Regions from separate parts of the Allorhizobium sp. nf9_anc genome, predicted to be linked through region 2. Evidence: riboswitches for the same ligand, from Rfam matches in the RefSeq annotation. Region 2 holds a riboswitch; the other holds the start of a gene.
The links. Region 2 has a riboswitch for thiamine pyrophosphate ahead of thiD (bifunctional hydroxymethylpyrimidine kinase/phosphomethylpyrimidine kinase). Riboswitches for the same ligand answer to the same signal wherever they lie in the genome.
Positions count from the first base shown of each region.

Region 1: linked by a shared signal. The riboswitch ahead of thiC (phosphomethylpyrimidine synthase ThiC) and the one ahead of thiD (bifunctional hydroxymethylpyrimidine kinase/phosphomethylpyrimidine kinase) in region 2 are both predicted to bind thiamine pyrophosphate.

Region 1 is NZ_CM150481.1:3,965,637-3,972,666, forward strand. It holds gene AC02Y0_RS19320 (thiamine phosphate synthase) at 1-245, opposite strand, end outside; gene AC02Y0_RS19325 (thiazole synthase) at 242-1,018, opposite strand; gene thiS (sulfur carrier protein ThiS) at 1,020-1,217, opposite strand; gene thiO (glycine oxidase ThiO) at 1,214-2,197, opposite strand; gene thiC (phosphomethylpyrimidine synthase ThiC) at 2,194-4,032, opposite strand; TPP riboswitch at 4,125-4,245, opposite strand; gene AC02Y0_RS19345 (MBL fold metallo-hydrolase) at 4,293-5,309, opposite strand; gene ffh (signal recognition particle protein) at 5,686-7,030, shown strand, end outside.
Region 2 is NZ_CM150481.1:3,479,640-3,486,669, reverse strand. It holds gene AC02Y0_RS16990 (autotransporter domain-containing protein) at 1-3,087, shown strand, start outside; gene AC02Y0_RS16985 (HAD-IA family hydrolase) at 3,134-3,751, opposite strand; TPP riboswitch at 3,936-4,032, shown strand; gene thiD (bifunctional hydroxymethylpyrimidine kinase/phosphomethylpyrimidine kinase) at 4,084-4,911, shown strand; gene AC02Y0_RS16975 (pirin family protein) at 4,991-5,902, opposite strand; gene AC02Y0_RS16970 (class II glutamine amidotransferase) at 6,144-6,971, shown strand; gene AC02Y0_RS16965 (MmcQ/YjbR family DNA-binding protein) at 6,982-7,030, opposite strand, start outside.

The DNA.
Region 1 (7,030 bases), 490 kb from region 2:
GCAAGATCCTCCTGGCCGAGATGAACGAAGTCGCAGGCCTCGTCGATGGCGATCTGCCAGAAGTCGTTGACGATGAGCTGGCAGCCATGATCGGCACAGCATTGCCGGGCGCGGCGGATGTGCTGGCGAAGCACGATTTCCTCGGCGTCTTTCATCCGCAGCTGCACCAGTTTGACCCCCAGCGGCACAAGCCGCTCGATCCAGTCGGCACTGTCGACGATGAGGTAGAAGGGATCGAGCTTCATGCGAAGACCCCCTTTCCGATCACAGGCGTCGAGGGCACGGCCATGTCGCGCGGTTCCAGCATGCCGGCCTGATGGGCGATGTGTCCTGCCTCGATCGCCTTGGCGAAGGCCTCGGCCATCTCAGCCGGATCTCCGGCCGAGGCAACAGCGGTGTTGAGCAGCACGGCGTCGTAGCCGAGTTCCATCACCGCCGTGGCATGGGACGGACGCCCGATGCCGGCATCGACGATCAGCGGCACGTCGGGAAATTCCGCCCGCATGGATTTGAGCGCCGGCAGATTCTGCGGCCCCATGGCGCTGCCAATCGGCGCGCACCAGGGCATCAGCACCCGGCATCCGGCGGCAAGCAGCTTCTCCCCGACCACCAGATCGTCGGTGGTATAGGGGAATACCTCGAAGCCCTCGGTAACAAGGATCTTTGCCGCTTCCACCAGTTCGAAGACATCAGGCTGCAGCGTGTCGTGATGGCCGATCACCTCGAGCTTGATCCAGGTGGTGCCAAAGACCTCGCGTGCCATCTTTGCCGTCAGCACCGCCTCGCGGGCGCTGTGGCAGCCGGCGGTGTTGGGCAGAACCTGAACGCCGAGGTCGCGGATCAGCTGGAAAAAGGCCCCGCCCGCCTTGCCGCCTGCGGTTTCCCGGCGCAGCGAAACGGTGACGATCTCGGTCTTCGATCGCCGCACCGCCTCCGCCAGGATCGCGGGCGAGGGGTAGCGGGCGGTGCCGAGCAGGAGGCGCGACGAGACGGTCTTGCCATAGAGTTCCAGAGCCATTTCAGCCTCCCTGCATGGGCGAAAGGATCTCGATCCGATCGCCATCGTTCAAGGGATGGGCGGCGCGCTCCTCGCGGTGAACCAGGTCGCCATTGACGGCGGTTGCCAGCCAGTCGCCCTGGTAGTCGAGCTTGGCGAGCAGATCGGCGAGGTTGCCCGCATCGAGCTCTCGCGTTTCTCCGTTGATGGTGAGCTTCATGCCCTCCTCCTTCTCTCGAATGCGTTTGTTTTCGTGAGCCTGTCTGCCGCCTCACGCGCCAGTGCCGGCGCGAGCAGAAAGCCGTGGCGGTGCATGCCGGCGACCGCCAGTCCTTCGGATGTTTCGATGAGGCGGGGCACATTGTCCGGGAAAGCTGGGCGGATGCCGGTGCCGGTTTCCACGATGCGGGCCTCGGCAAAGGCCGGGTGCAGCGCATAGGCGGTGTTGAGCAGTTCCATCATCGAACGCGCGGTGATCGGCCCGTCATCCTCCGCCTCGATCATGGTCGCGCCCAACATGAAGCGCCCGTTGCCGCGCGGCACGATGTAGAGAGGGTGGCGGGGATGCAGGAGCCGCACGGGGCGGGAGAGGGTGACATCGCCCGTCTGCAGATAGAGCATCTCTCCCCGCACACCGCGCAGCCCTTCGATCTCGCCGATGGCCTGTGGGCCCCGGCAATCCACGACGCTCGCATAGTCTCCCGTCTCACCGACCACCTCCCCGAAGCGGAAGGAGACACCGAGTTGCCGCGCCGCCTGATAAAGACCCCGTAATGCCTTGCGGGGATCGAGATGGGCCTCCTCTGAAAAGAAGAGGCCGCTGCCGAAGCGCCCTCCGAGATCCGGCTCGAGTTCTGCGATCTCTTCCTCGCCCAGCCAGCGATGGCCGCGCGTACGGGTCGCAAAGCGCTTGAGGTCGGCGAGATCTCGCGGGTTGGCCAGCACAAGCGTGCCCCGGCGTTGGACGAGACCGGGCACAGCCTCGTCCCACCAGTCGGCGGCCAAGAGACCTGATGTCAGCACGATCTCTTCCGCTGCCTCCCGTTCGCAATAGGGGGCGAGCATGCCGCCCGCCCAATGGGAGGCGCCAAGCCCGATATCGGCCCGACGCTCCACGACTTCCACAGGAACACCCCTGCGTGCCAGTTCCAGCGCCGTCGCCAGCCCTGCGACACCGGCGCCTTTCACCAGAACGGTCATGACAGTTCCCCCGTCTCCAGCGCTGCGATCTCGTCTGCCGTCATATAGAGATCGCCGCCCGCCCGATATTTCTCGGCCATCGCGGTCAGGCCCTCTTTCTGGGCCTCTGCGCGGATGTCATGGGAGATGCGCATCGAGCAGAATTTCGGCCCGCACATCGAGCAGAAATGGGCGACCTTGTGCGCCTCCTTCGGCAGCGTTTCGTCATGGAAGGCGCGCGCCGTTTCCGGGTCGAGCGACAGGTTGAACTGGTCTTCCCAGCGGAATTCGAAGCGGGCGCGGGAAAGCGCATCGTCGCGCAGTTGTGCCGCCGGATGACCCTTGGCGAGGTCTGCGGCGTGCGCTGCGATCTTGTATGTGATGACGCCGGTCTTCACATCGTCGCGGTCGGGCAGACCCAGATGCTCCTTCGGCGTGACGTAGCAGAGCATCGCCGTGCCAAACCAGCCGATCATCGCAGCCCCGATCCCGGAGGTGATGTGGTCGTAGCCGGGCGCAATGTCCGTGGTCAGCGGCCCCAGCGTATAGAAGGGGGCTTCACCGCAGGTCTTCAGCTGCTTGTCCATGTTCTCCTTGATCTTGTGCATGGGAACATGGCCGGGTCCCTCGATCATCACCTGGCAATCCTTAGCCCAAGCGATCTGCGTCAGCTCACCCAGCGTCTCCAGTTCGGCAAACTGGGCGGCATCATTGGCATCGGCAATCGAGCCTGGACGCAGGCCATCGCCGAGCGAGAAGGAAACGTCGTAGGCGCGGCAGATATCGCAGATCTCCTCGAAATGCTCGTAGAGGAAGCTCTCCTTGTGATGATGCAGACACCACTTGGCCATGATCGAGCCGCCGCGCGAAACGATGCCGGTGACGCGGTTCACGGTCAGCGGGATGTAATGCAGCCGCACGCCGGCATGGATGGTGAAATAGTCCACCCCCTGTTCGGCCTGCTCGATCAGCGTGTCGCGATACACTTCCCAGGTCAGGTCCTCGGCAATGCCGCCGACCTTTTCCAGCGCCTGGTAGAGCGGCACGGTGCCGATCGGCACGGGCGAATTGCGCAGGATCCAGTCGCGGATGTTGTGAATGTTGCGGCCGGTCGAGAGATCCATGACCGTGTCGGCGCCCCAGCGGATCGCCCAGACCATTTTCTCGACTTCTTCCGCCATGGAGGAGGTGACGGCGGAATTGCCGATGTTGGCGTTGATCTTCACCAGGAAGTTCCGGCCGATGATCATCGGCTCGAGTTCCGGATGGTTGATGTTGGCCGGGATGATCGCCCGGCCTGAGGCGATCTCTTGGCGGACGAATTCCGGCGTCACGTGATCGGGGATCGCGGCGCCGAAGCTTTCGCCGTCTCGGACGAGCGCTTCCTTCATGGCCTTGCGGCCGAGGTTTTCGCGGATCGCCACATATTCCATTTCCGGCGTGATGATGCCGGCGCGGGCATAGGCGATTTGCGTCACGGCCTTGCCGCCCGTTGCGCGAAGCGGCTGATGTTTCACGGGAAACGCCGGTGTCAGCTTATCGGCAGAGACGAAGCCGTTGTCCTCCGGCTTTACATCGCGGCCGTCATAGGCCTCGACATCGCCGCGTGCCTGGACCCAGGCAGTCCGGTGCCGGGCAAGCCCCTGGTCGATGCCGATGGTCGCCCGCGGGTCGGTATAAGGTCCCGATGCGTCATAGACATTGACCGGTGGTTCGCCCGAAGTCGGGTGTAGCGCGATCTGGCGCAGGGGCACGCGGATATCCGGGTGGATGTCTCCGGGCAGGAAGATCTTGGTCGAGGCGGGAAGCGGCCCTGTGGTGACGTCGGGCCTGTTGAAGTCAGGGGCAATGTTCATCGTGGAGCTCCAAGTGTTCAGGTTGGAGACCCAGTCATGTCAGCCGGAATGATGGAAAGACGCCACGGGATTCGGGTTTCCGAATCGTCGTTGTTGCAGCGCTCGCACCGTCCCTACGCCAGTATGAACTGGATCAGGTTCAACGGGTCACCGCGCTGCCATCTCGGCGTAGCGATATCTCAGCCCCTTGTCGGGACACCCCTGGTGAATGCGTGAAGTGTGGTCAAAAGCGTGGGCCGTGTCAACGAGCCCTTTGGCTCTCAAGTGTTTGTGAGAGGCACCTCGAACTGCTGGCCGGGCCGCAGGCCCTTGAAGCGCTCATTGCCGATACCGGCCGCAGACATGGCCGTCACAAGCGCCTTCGGCGGATCGTCGATGCCTTCATTGGTGAGCTGGAAGGTACCGAAATGATGGCCGATTCCGAAGGCCGCTCCGCTCAAGCCGAAGCCTGAAATCGCTTCCTCCGGGTTCTGATGCTGCGCCTTCATGAACCAGCGTGGCTCGTAGGCGCCGATCGGCATGATGGCGAGCCTGATGTCGCGGTGTTTTTCGCGCAGTTCGCGATAGTGTTTGCCCTCGGCATAGCCGGTGTCACCGATATGGTAGATCTTGCCGCCAGGGGTTTCGATGACAAAGGCGGCCCAGAGCGCCATGCGTCGGTCGCCCATGCCGCGCGCCGACCAGTGGTGGCAGGGCTCGCAATGGATGGTGACACCATTGTTGGCCTCGATGCTATCGCCCCAATCCATCACATCAGCCTCAATGTCTGGCACATCGCTACGAATGATCGTGTCATTGCCGAGCGGCGTGACGAGGCGCGGCCTGTCGCGCTCGATGAGGCGTTTCAAGGTTACGATGTCCAGATGGTCGTAGTGGTTGTGCGTCACGATGACGATATCGATCGGTGGCAGGTCGTCGAAGGCGACGCCGGGTGGGTTGTTGCGTTTCGGCCCAGCAAACGAGACGGGACTTGCCCGTTCCGACCAGACGGGGTCGGTCAGAATGTTCAGGCCCGCCGTTTGAATGAGCAGCGTCGCATGGCCAACCATGGTGACGACAAGCCGGCTTCCCTGGACACGTTGCTCGGGTTTCGTCGTGACGAAATCCGCTGCCGCCACCGCCTTGGGCCAGTCAATCTTGCCGCCGCCGAATTGCCAGCGGAGCAGATCGGTGAAGCCACGCGGCTCTTCACCACCTGGATTGAAGAAGATCTTGCCGTCAAAGTGATCCGAGAGCGGACCTGAATAATAGCGGTTGCCGGCCTGTGCTTCACGCATGCCGAGGCCTCCGAGTGTGGCGGCAACGAGCCCGAAGCCCGACCATTTGAGAAAGCTGCGTCTGTTCATGGCTCACCCATATGTGGTTTCGTCAATTCTACGACAATAGGGCTGATGTAGATCGCTGAACGGGGCCGAATCCCTGAAAATCGGGGCTTCGCTTGACTTCCAGGCTATTTTCCTGTTTATCCCGCGCAATCTGCGACGAGACAAGCACTCCGAGCCGCCGACCGGGACCCGTTAAGGTATAAAGAGATCCCGGAGGTCAACACCCGACAGCGCGTTGCGCCCTCGGGTGCTTTTTGGCTTTGCGTCTTGTTTTCCGCGTGGAGAAGACCGAGGTTTCGGGTGTCCGAAACCATGCAAGGAAGAGCCGATGTTTGAAAACCTCCAGGACCGTCTTGGTTCCATTCTGAATGGACTGACCGGCCGTGGCGCCCTGTCCGAGGCGGATGTCTCGGCAGCGATGCGCGAGGTCCGTCGTGCGCTTCTCGAAGCCGACGTCGCGCTCGAAGTCGTCAAGGGCTTCACCGACCGTGTTCGTGAAAAGGCCGTTGGCGCCGCCGTTCTGAAGTCGATCAAGCCCGGCCAGATGGTCGTGAAGATCGTCCATGACGAACTGGTCGAAATGCTGGGCACCGATGGTGTCGGCGTTGACCTGATGGCTGCCGCCCCTGTCGTGATCATGATGGTCGGCCTTCAGGGCTCGGGTAAAACCACCACGACCGGCAAGATTGCCAAGCGGCTGACGGATCGCGAGAAGAAGAAGGTCCTGATGGCCTCCCTCGACACGCGTCGACCGGCCGCCCAGGAGCAGCTTCGCCAGCTCGGCGTCCAGACCGGCATCGATACGCTTCCGATCATTGCAGGCCAGTCGCCCACCGATATTGCATCGCGTGCTGTGCAGGCCGCGAAACTCGGCGGCCATGATGTCGTCATTCTCGACACCGCCGGCCGTACGCATATCGACGAGCCGTTGATGATCGAGATGGCCGAGATCAAGGCCCGCTCGAAGCCGCATGAAATTCTGTTGGTCGCCGATGCGCTGACCGGTCAGGACGCCGTCAATCTCGCCCGCAATTTCGACGAGCGCGTCGGCATCACCGGCCTCGTGCTGACCCGTATGGACGGCGACGGACGCGGCGGTGCAGCCCTTTCGATGCGTGCTGTCACCGGCAAGCCGATCAAGCTGATCGGCGTCGGCGAAAAGATGTCGGAGCTCGACGAGTTCCATCCGCGCCGTATCGCCGACCGTATCCTCGGCATGGGCGATATCGTCTCGCTGGTCGAGAAGGCCGCCGAGAACATCGACGCGGAAAAAGCCCGCGCCATGGCCGAGAAGATGGCCAAGGGCAAGTTCGACCTCAATGACCTGGCCGAGCAGATCAAGCAGATGCAGGCCATGGGCGGCATGGGCGGGATCATGGGCATGATGCCGGGCATGGCCGGCATGAAGGACAAGATTTCGGCCGCCGGCCTCGACGACAAGGTCTTCAAGCGCCAGCTCGCGATCATTTCTTCGATGACCCGCGCCGAGCGCGCCAACCCGGATATCCTCAAGCATTCCCGCAAGAAGCGCATCGCGGCCGGCTCCGGCACCGACGCCTCCGACATCAACAAGCTGCTCAAGATGCATCGCCAGATGGCCGACATGATGAAGGCCATGGGCGGCAAGAAGGGCGGCGGTATGATGAAGCAGATGATGGGCGGCCTTGCCTCGA
Region 2 (7,030 bases):
ACCTTGTCGCAGTGGACGCTCTCAAATGCTCTGACGATTGGTGGCGATGGTGTCGGCACCCTGCTGATCAAGGAAGGCGCCGATGTATCCGGAACGGCGGCCTATATCGGGAGTGGGGCGGGTACTGACGGCAGCAGCGTCACGGTCACGGGTGCAGGGACCACATGGGTCAACACCGGAGAGCTCTTCGTCGGCTCCTTCGGTGACGCCACACTGGACATTCTCGCGGGTGCCACGGTGTCGAATGGCAGTGCTGTCATCGGCCGCCACTCGACGTCCTCTGTCACCGTCAGCGGCACGGACTCCAGCTGGACCACTGGTGCCCTCCTTGTTGGTGGCGATCGCTCCGACACGTCCAGTTCGGTCGCAGGCAACGGAACCTTGGATATCCTCGCCGGCGCGACCGTCAACGGCACCTCTGCAATCCTGGGCGACAGCACACGGTCGGAAGGCACGGTCAATGTCGACGGAACGGGCTCGCTCTGGAACCTTTCCGACCGCATCAGCGTCGGCGGGCTGGGCGAAGGCACCGTCAACATTACCAATGGCGGCAAGATCACCTCGACCGGTGGCCTCATCGGCCACGATGCCTCCGGATCCGGCCTCGTCACGATCTCCGGCGACGGCAGCCTCTGGCAGAACACCGGTGTCTTCTTCGTCGGCAATGTCGGTGATGGTACGCTCCAGCTTCTGACCGGCGGCGACCTGACGAGTACAGACGGTTATGTCGGCACGGACAACGGCTCTAACAGCGAAGCCACAGTGAATGGCACGGGTTCGAGCTGGGTCATGAGCGGCGACCTTATCGTCGGTCATAGCAACCTGTCAGAAGGCTCGGTGACGATCTCGGCAGGTGGCCGGATTCAAAACCTGCAGGGTATTCTCGGCAATCTGGCAGGAGCCGATGGCGAGATGCTCGTCACCGGCAATGGTTCACGCTGGACCGTTTCGAGCGACCTGAATGTTGGCCGTTTCGGAAATGGTGCGATGACCATCGCCCTGGGCGGCGACGTGACTTCGCTGCGCAGTCTCATCGGCAATGAAGCCGGATCGACAGGTACCGCCACGGTTTCAGGCAATGGCTCGACCTGGGCCACCACCGGGGACCTCCTGATCGGCAACGCGGGCACTGGCACGCTGATTGTCACGGGCGGCGGTTTCGTCTCCGCAGACGAGATCAAGATTGCCCGGCAGGCTGGTTCCACAGGCACGTTCATCATCGGCGCAGCCCTTGGGCAGACGGCGGGCGGCAGTGCCAGTTTCGATGTCAACGAAATCGATTTTGGCAACGGTACGGGCAAGCTCGTTTTCAATTTCGGCGGTGATGATGTTTCCTTCGACGCGCGCATCGAAGGAACCGGCGAGATCGCTGTGGCCAATGGCACGGTCATCTACGAAGGCAATGGCAGCGCTTTCACCGGCGATACGAATATCAGCGGCGGCACGCTAAACCTCGTCAACGCCACGCTTGGCGGCACACTCTCCGTCTCCGGCTGGGGAACGCTGAGCGGGACGGGCACGGTGGGGGAGACCACGGTCTCCAGTGGTGCCACGGTCACCCCCGGGGGCTCCGGCGTCGGAACCCTGACGGTCGACGGCAATCTGGTCTTCGACGCGGGCGCGAGCTATGAGGTCGACGTCAACACCTCGACCGGCGCCAGCGACCTCTTGCATGCCACGGGCACGGCAACCCTCACCGGAGGCTCCGTTCTGCATGTAGGGCCCTCCAGCGGTTATGCGGCCAACCAGTCCTATGTCATTCTCTCAGCCGATGGCGGCCTGACCGGAACCTTCGACACGGTCGATACGGATTACAGCTTCCTTGATGCCGCGCTCGGCTACGATGCGAATGATGTGACGATGACACTGACCCGCAATGCGACCGACTTCGCCGATATCGCGCAATCGACGAACCAGTCTGCGACGGCAGGCGCAATCGAGAGCCTGGGCTCGGGCAATGCGGTCTACGACGCGGTTGTCGTCCTGGACGATGACGCGGCCTCGACGGCCTTCCAGCAGCTTTCCGGCGAAGTCCATGGCCAGAGCGTCAGTGCGAGCTTGGATAATAGCGGCCTGATCCGCAGTTTGGGCGGCAATCGCATGCGCTCCGCCTTCGGTTCCGTTGGCGCCGGCCAAACCAATGTCGTCTCCCTCGGCAGCACCACGGGTGGCAATACCGCTGCGCTGGCCTATGGCGAAGAAAAGGCGAAGACCCCGGCAGAACTGGCGGCAGAGTCGATCCTGGTGACGCCGGAAAAGGCCGGCCCCGTTGCCTGGGCCGAAGCCTATGGCGGCTGGGGCAAGAGCTTCGGCGAGAACGGCGATGCCGATCTCTCAAACTCGATCGGCGGCATAGCCTTCGGCATCGACACAGTGCTGGCCGACACCACTTGGCGCCTCGGCATTCTCGGCGGTTACGGCGCGGCATCCTTCGAGCTGAGCGACGGTCTGTCGAGCGGCGACAGCGATGATTTCGATATCGGGATCTATGGCGGCAACCAGTGGGGTGCGCTCGCATTTCGCTTCGGTGCGCTTTACAAGCACCAGCAGGTCTCGACCGAACGCACGGTCGATTTTGGCGGCTTCACCGACCAGCTCTCGGCGGACTACGGGACGAACACCGCACAGGCCTTTGCGGAGCTGGGCTATGAGATCAAGGTCCAGGACGTGCGCCTGGAGCCCTTCGCAAACCTCGCCCAGGTCCACATGCACACGCCCGCTTTCACCGAAGAAGGTGGTGCCGCCTCCCTGTCGCGCGCGGCGAGCGACATGAACCTCACCTTCACCAATATCGGTCTCCGGGCCGGGACCGAGGTGGCGCTGGCCGGCGTGAATGCAACAGTCCGGGGGGCTGCCGGATGGCAGCATGCTTTTGGCGATACGGAAACGGCCTCGACCCTGTCCTTTTCCGGTGGCAGCGATTTCGTCACCTCCAGCAAGACGGTCGCGGAAAACAGCCTCGTCCTGCAGGCCGGCATCGACATGCCCATCGCCCCGATGACGACGATCGGCCTGGATTTCGACGGCAGCTACAGCAACCGTGGCAATGCGCAATCCGTCAAACTGAATTTTCAGAAGCAGTTCTGATGAGAGTGCGACCAGTGCGGGGCGGCTGAGCGCCCCGCGTTTCCCCTCAGCGCGCAGGCCCGATCCGCAGCCCCTGCGAAGCGTGGAAATCGACGCGCAGATGCTCATAGCTGGCGATGGTCGGATGAGAGGTTTCGAGCGGATGGGCATGGGTGGCCGTGATGACGGCGACATCGGCCCCCGCAGCCTCTCCAGCCCTGACGCCGGCCAGCACATCCTCGAACACCAGGCAGCGGGAAGGATCGAAACCCAGCCGCTCGGCCCCAAGGCGATAGCCGGCGGGATCGGGCTTACCGATCTTCACGTCTTCCGCTGTAACGATCTGGAGTGGCTGCGGCAGGCCGGCAGCGCCAATGCGCGCGCGGGCGAGGGCAGATGGTGCCGAGGTCACGATCGCCCAGCGCTCGGCCGGCAGGCTCTGAAGGAAGGCGATGGCGCCCGGGATTGGAACGATGCCCTCGAGATCCTCGATCTCGCCGCGCTCCACTTCAAGGGCCTCCTGCACCACATCGATGCCGGGCAGGTTCAGCGCGCTGATCGTGTCGACCCCGCGCTTGCCATGCATGCTCGGCAGGAAGGTTTGGAGATCAAGCCCATGCTTGAGCGCCCAGCGGCTCCAGACGCGCTCGGCCGCGGCGATGGAGTTGAGCAGCGTGCCGTCCATATCGAAGAGGAAGGCGTCATAGAAGCGGTCGAAAAGCCGGTCGGGGGAATGATGCAAGGCCTGGATCCTTTGGTCGAACGCACGTTGAGGCTCCCGTACCGGCTCTGAACCCGGCCTGCAAACACTTAATCGGGATAGGCCGGGATGACAGGTGACAGGGCCTTCTCTCTGCCCTAGTCTTTGACACGAGAGACAGGGGCGTCTGGCGCAAGCCGGGCTGAGAAGCACCCTTTGAACCTGAACCAGATCATGCTGGCGGAGGGAGTCGCTCGGGTGCCGCGGGCTCTCCGCGTCCTGCCCGTCGCTTCTTCGCCGTCTGAGGAGAAGCAGACATGACAGCCTACCCAATCCGCAATGTCCTTTCCATCGCCGGCTCCGATCCCTCCGGTGGTGCCGGCATTCAGGCCGATCTCAAGGCCTTCTCCGCCCGTGGCTGCTATGGCATGGCGGCCATCACCGCGCTCACGGCGCAAAACACGCAAGGCGTCTCTGCCGTTGTGCCGCTCGATCCCGAATTCGTTTCCGAGCAGATCCGCATGGTCTTTACCGATATCAGGGTCGATGCCGTGAAGATCGGGATGATCGCCAATGCCGGGATCGCAAGGGCCGTCGCCGAGGCGCTGAAGCCCCATCGCGGCATTCCCATCGTGCTCGACCCCGTGATGATCGCCAAGGGTGGGGCAAGCCTGCTCGATCCGGATGCCGTCGAGGCGCTGAAGACTGAACTCCTGCCGCTTGCAACCTTGCTCACGCCGAATCTGCCTGAGGCTGCAGCCCTGCTCGGCGATCCCGAAGCCTGCGACCGGCGCATCATGGAATCCCAGGCGATCAGGCTGACGACGCTCGGCCCCCGCGGCGTCTTGATCAAGGGTGGCCATCTTGCCGGTGGCGAAAGCCCTGATGTGCTGGTGGCGGACGGACAGGTGACCTGGTTCGAGGCCGACCGTATCGAGACCCGCAATACCCATGGCACCGGCTGCTCTCTGTCGAGTGCGCTGGCGGCTGAACTGGCGAAGGGGAGAAATGTCGAGGAGGCCGTACGCACCGCCAAGACCTGGCTTAAGGAGGCCGTTCGGACATCGGGCACTCTGTCGGTTGGCTCCGGGCACGGACCGGTCCACCATTTCCATGCGCTTTGGCAGGCCTCGACGCCGGCTTGAACTCAGAGACGGTGAATTCAGGCAAAAAGAAAACCCGGCGCTGGAGACGCCGGGTTGAAGTGAACTTGACTGCGTGGGGTTAATGATCGGCCTTGATAAAGGTTCCGTTCTGCAACTCTTTCATCGCCTGCATCAGTTCCTCGCGGGTGTTCATCACGATCGGACCGTGCCAGGCGACTGGCTCCTTGATCGGCTTGCCGGTCACCAGCAGGAAGCGGATGCCCTGTTCGCCGGCCTGCACGGTAATCTCGTCGCCGGTGTCGAAAACGACTAGAGTCCGGTTGCCGGAGAGGTCGCGGATATTCAGCTCCTCGCCCATGTATTCCTTCTCGACCTTGACGCCGAAGGGCTTGGATGCGTCGCGGAACGAGCCGGAGCCGGCGAAGATATAGGCGAAGGCCGAGCGATAGGTATCGACCGGGAATGTCTTGCGCTTGCCGGGCGGCACCGAGATGTCGAGATAGACTGGCTCGGCAGCGATGCCGTCGACAGGGCCGCTCTTGCCCCAGAAGTCGCCACAGATAACCCGCACAGACGTGCCGTCATCATCGATGACAACGGGGATCTCGGGCGACTTGATGTCCTGATAGCGCGGCTTCGTCATCTTCAGCGAAGACGGCAGGTTGGCCCAGAGCTGGAAGCCATGCATGCGGCCGGCGAAGTCGCCCTTCGGCATTTCCTGATGCAGGATGCCGCTGCCGGCGGTCATCCATTGCAGATCACCCGCGCCCAGCATGCCCTGGTTGCCCAGGCTGTCGCCATGCTCGACGGTGCCGGCCAGCACATAGGTGATCGTCTCGATGCCGCGATGCGGATGCCAGGGAAAGCCGCGAACGTAATCCATCGGCTCGTCGTTGCGGAAATCGTCCATCATCAGGAAGGGGTCGGTCATCGAGGGATCGCCGAAGCCGAAGACGCGGTGCAGCTTCACGCCCGCACCCTCCATGGTCGGCGTGGCACGGCTCTCATGCTTGACGGGGCGGATGGACATTCGGGGCCTCCTCGGGAAACGGCTCTTTGCTCAGGTGGCAATATAGGCGAGGGGGCCGGTGCACGCAGGCCCGCTGAACAGAACGCAGTGTTCACTTTTGTGCCAGTCAACGTCAGGAAGAATGTTGCACTGCCCGACAAAATTTTGTCATGAAGGATGCCATGTTTGCAAATCATTAGTCTATCGGGCCAAGACTGTTGAAAACGAGCAGTCGGTTCGATGGAACTGGGGCAAAAAGCATATGTGTCGTTGGGCAGCTTACCGTGGCGTTCCGATCTTCCTCGAGGAGCTTGTCACCTCGCCTGCGCATTCCCTGATCGAGCAATCCCATTGTGCGACCCGCGCCAAGACGGCGACCAATGGCGATGGCTTTGGCCTTGCCTGGTATGGTGACCGCCCTGAGCCCGGCCGCTTCCGGGATGTGCTGCCGGCCTGGTCTGACTGCAATCTGAAGAGCCTCGCAAGCCAGATCCGCTCCCCGCTCTTCCTCGCCCATGTGCGCGCCGCGACCCATGGCGCCACCCGCCGCGACAACTGCCATCCCTTCGTGCAGGGAAACTGGTCATTTATGCACAACGGCCAGATCGACAATTTCGATCGCATCCGTCGGCCGATGGAAGGCATGCTGGATGACGAGCATTTCCACGCACGCGTCGGCACGACCGACAGCGAGCTGCTTTTCCTGCTCGCCCTCCAGTTCGGGCTGCGGGAACGCCCGATCGCCGCCATGAGCGAGGCCGTGGGCTTCGTCGAGCAGATCAGCCTGCATCTGACGGGCACGGCCCGCATCCGCCTGACAGCGGCCTTCTCCGATGGCAAGACGCTCTATGCCGTACGCTATTCGACGGACGAATATGCGCCGACGCTGTTTGCAGCACCCATGGGGCCGAAGGGCAGCTTCTGTCTCGTGTCGGAGCCTCTGAACGACGAGACCGATACCTGGGTGGAAATTCCCGCCGGCAGTGCCGTGATCCTCAGCGAAAACGGACTGGATGCCGCCGAGTTCAAGCCGGAGGTCGCGCGCACCCGCGTGGACCAGATCCGTCAGCCGGCCATGGCGGCAGGCTGAGACCTGGGCTTTACTCGACGATGCCGAGTTCCGCGCGCAGCTTGCGTGTCAGCGAGGCG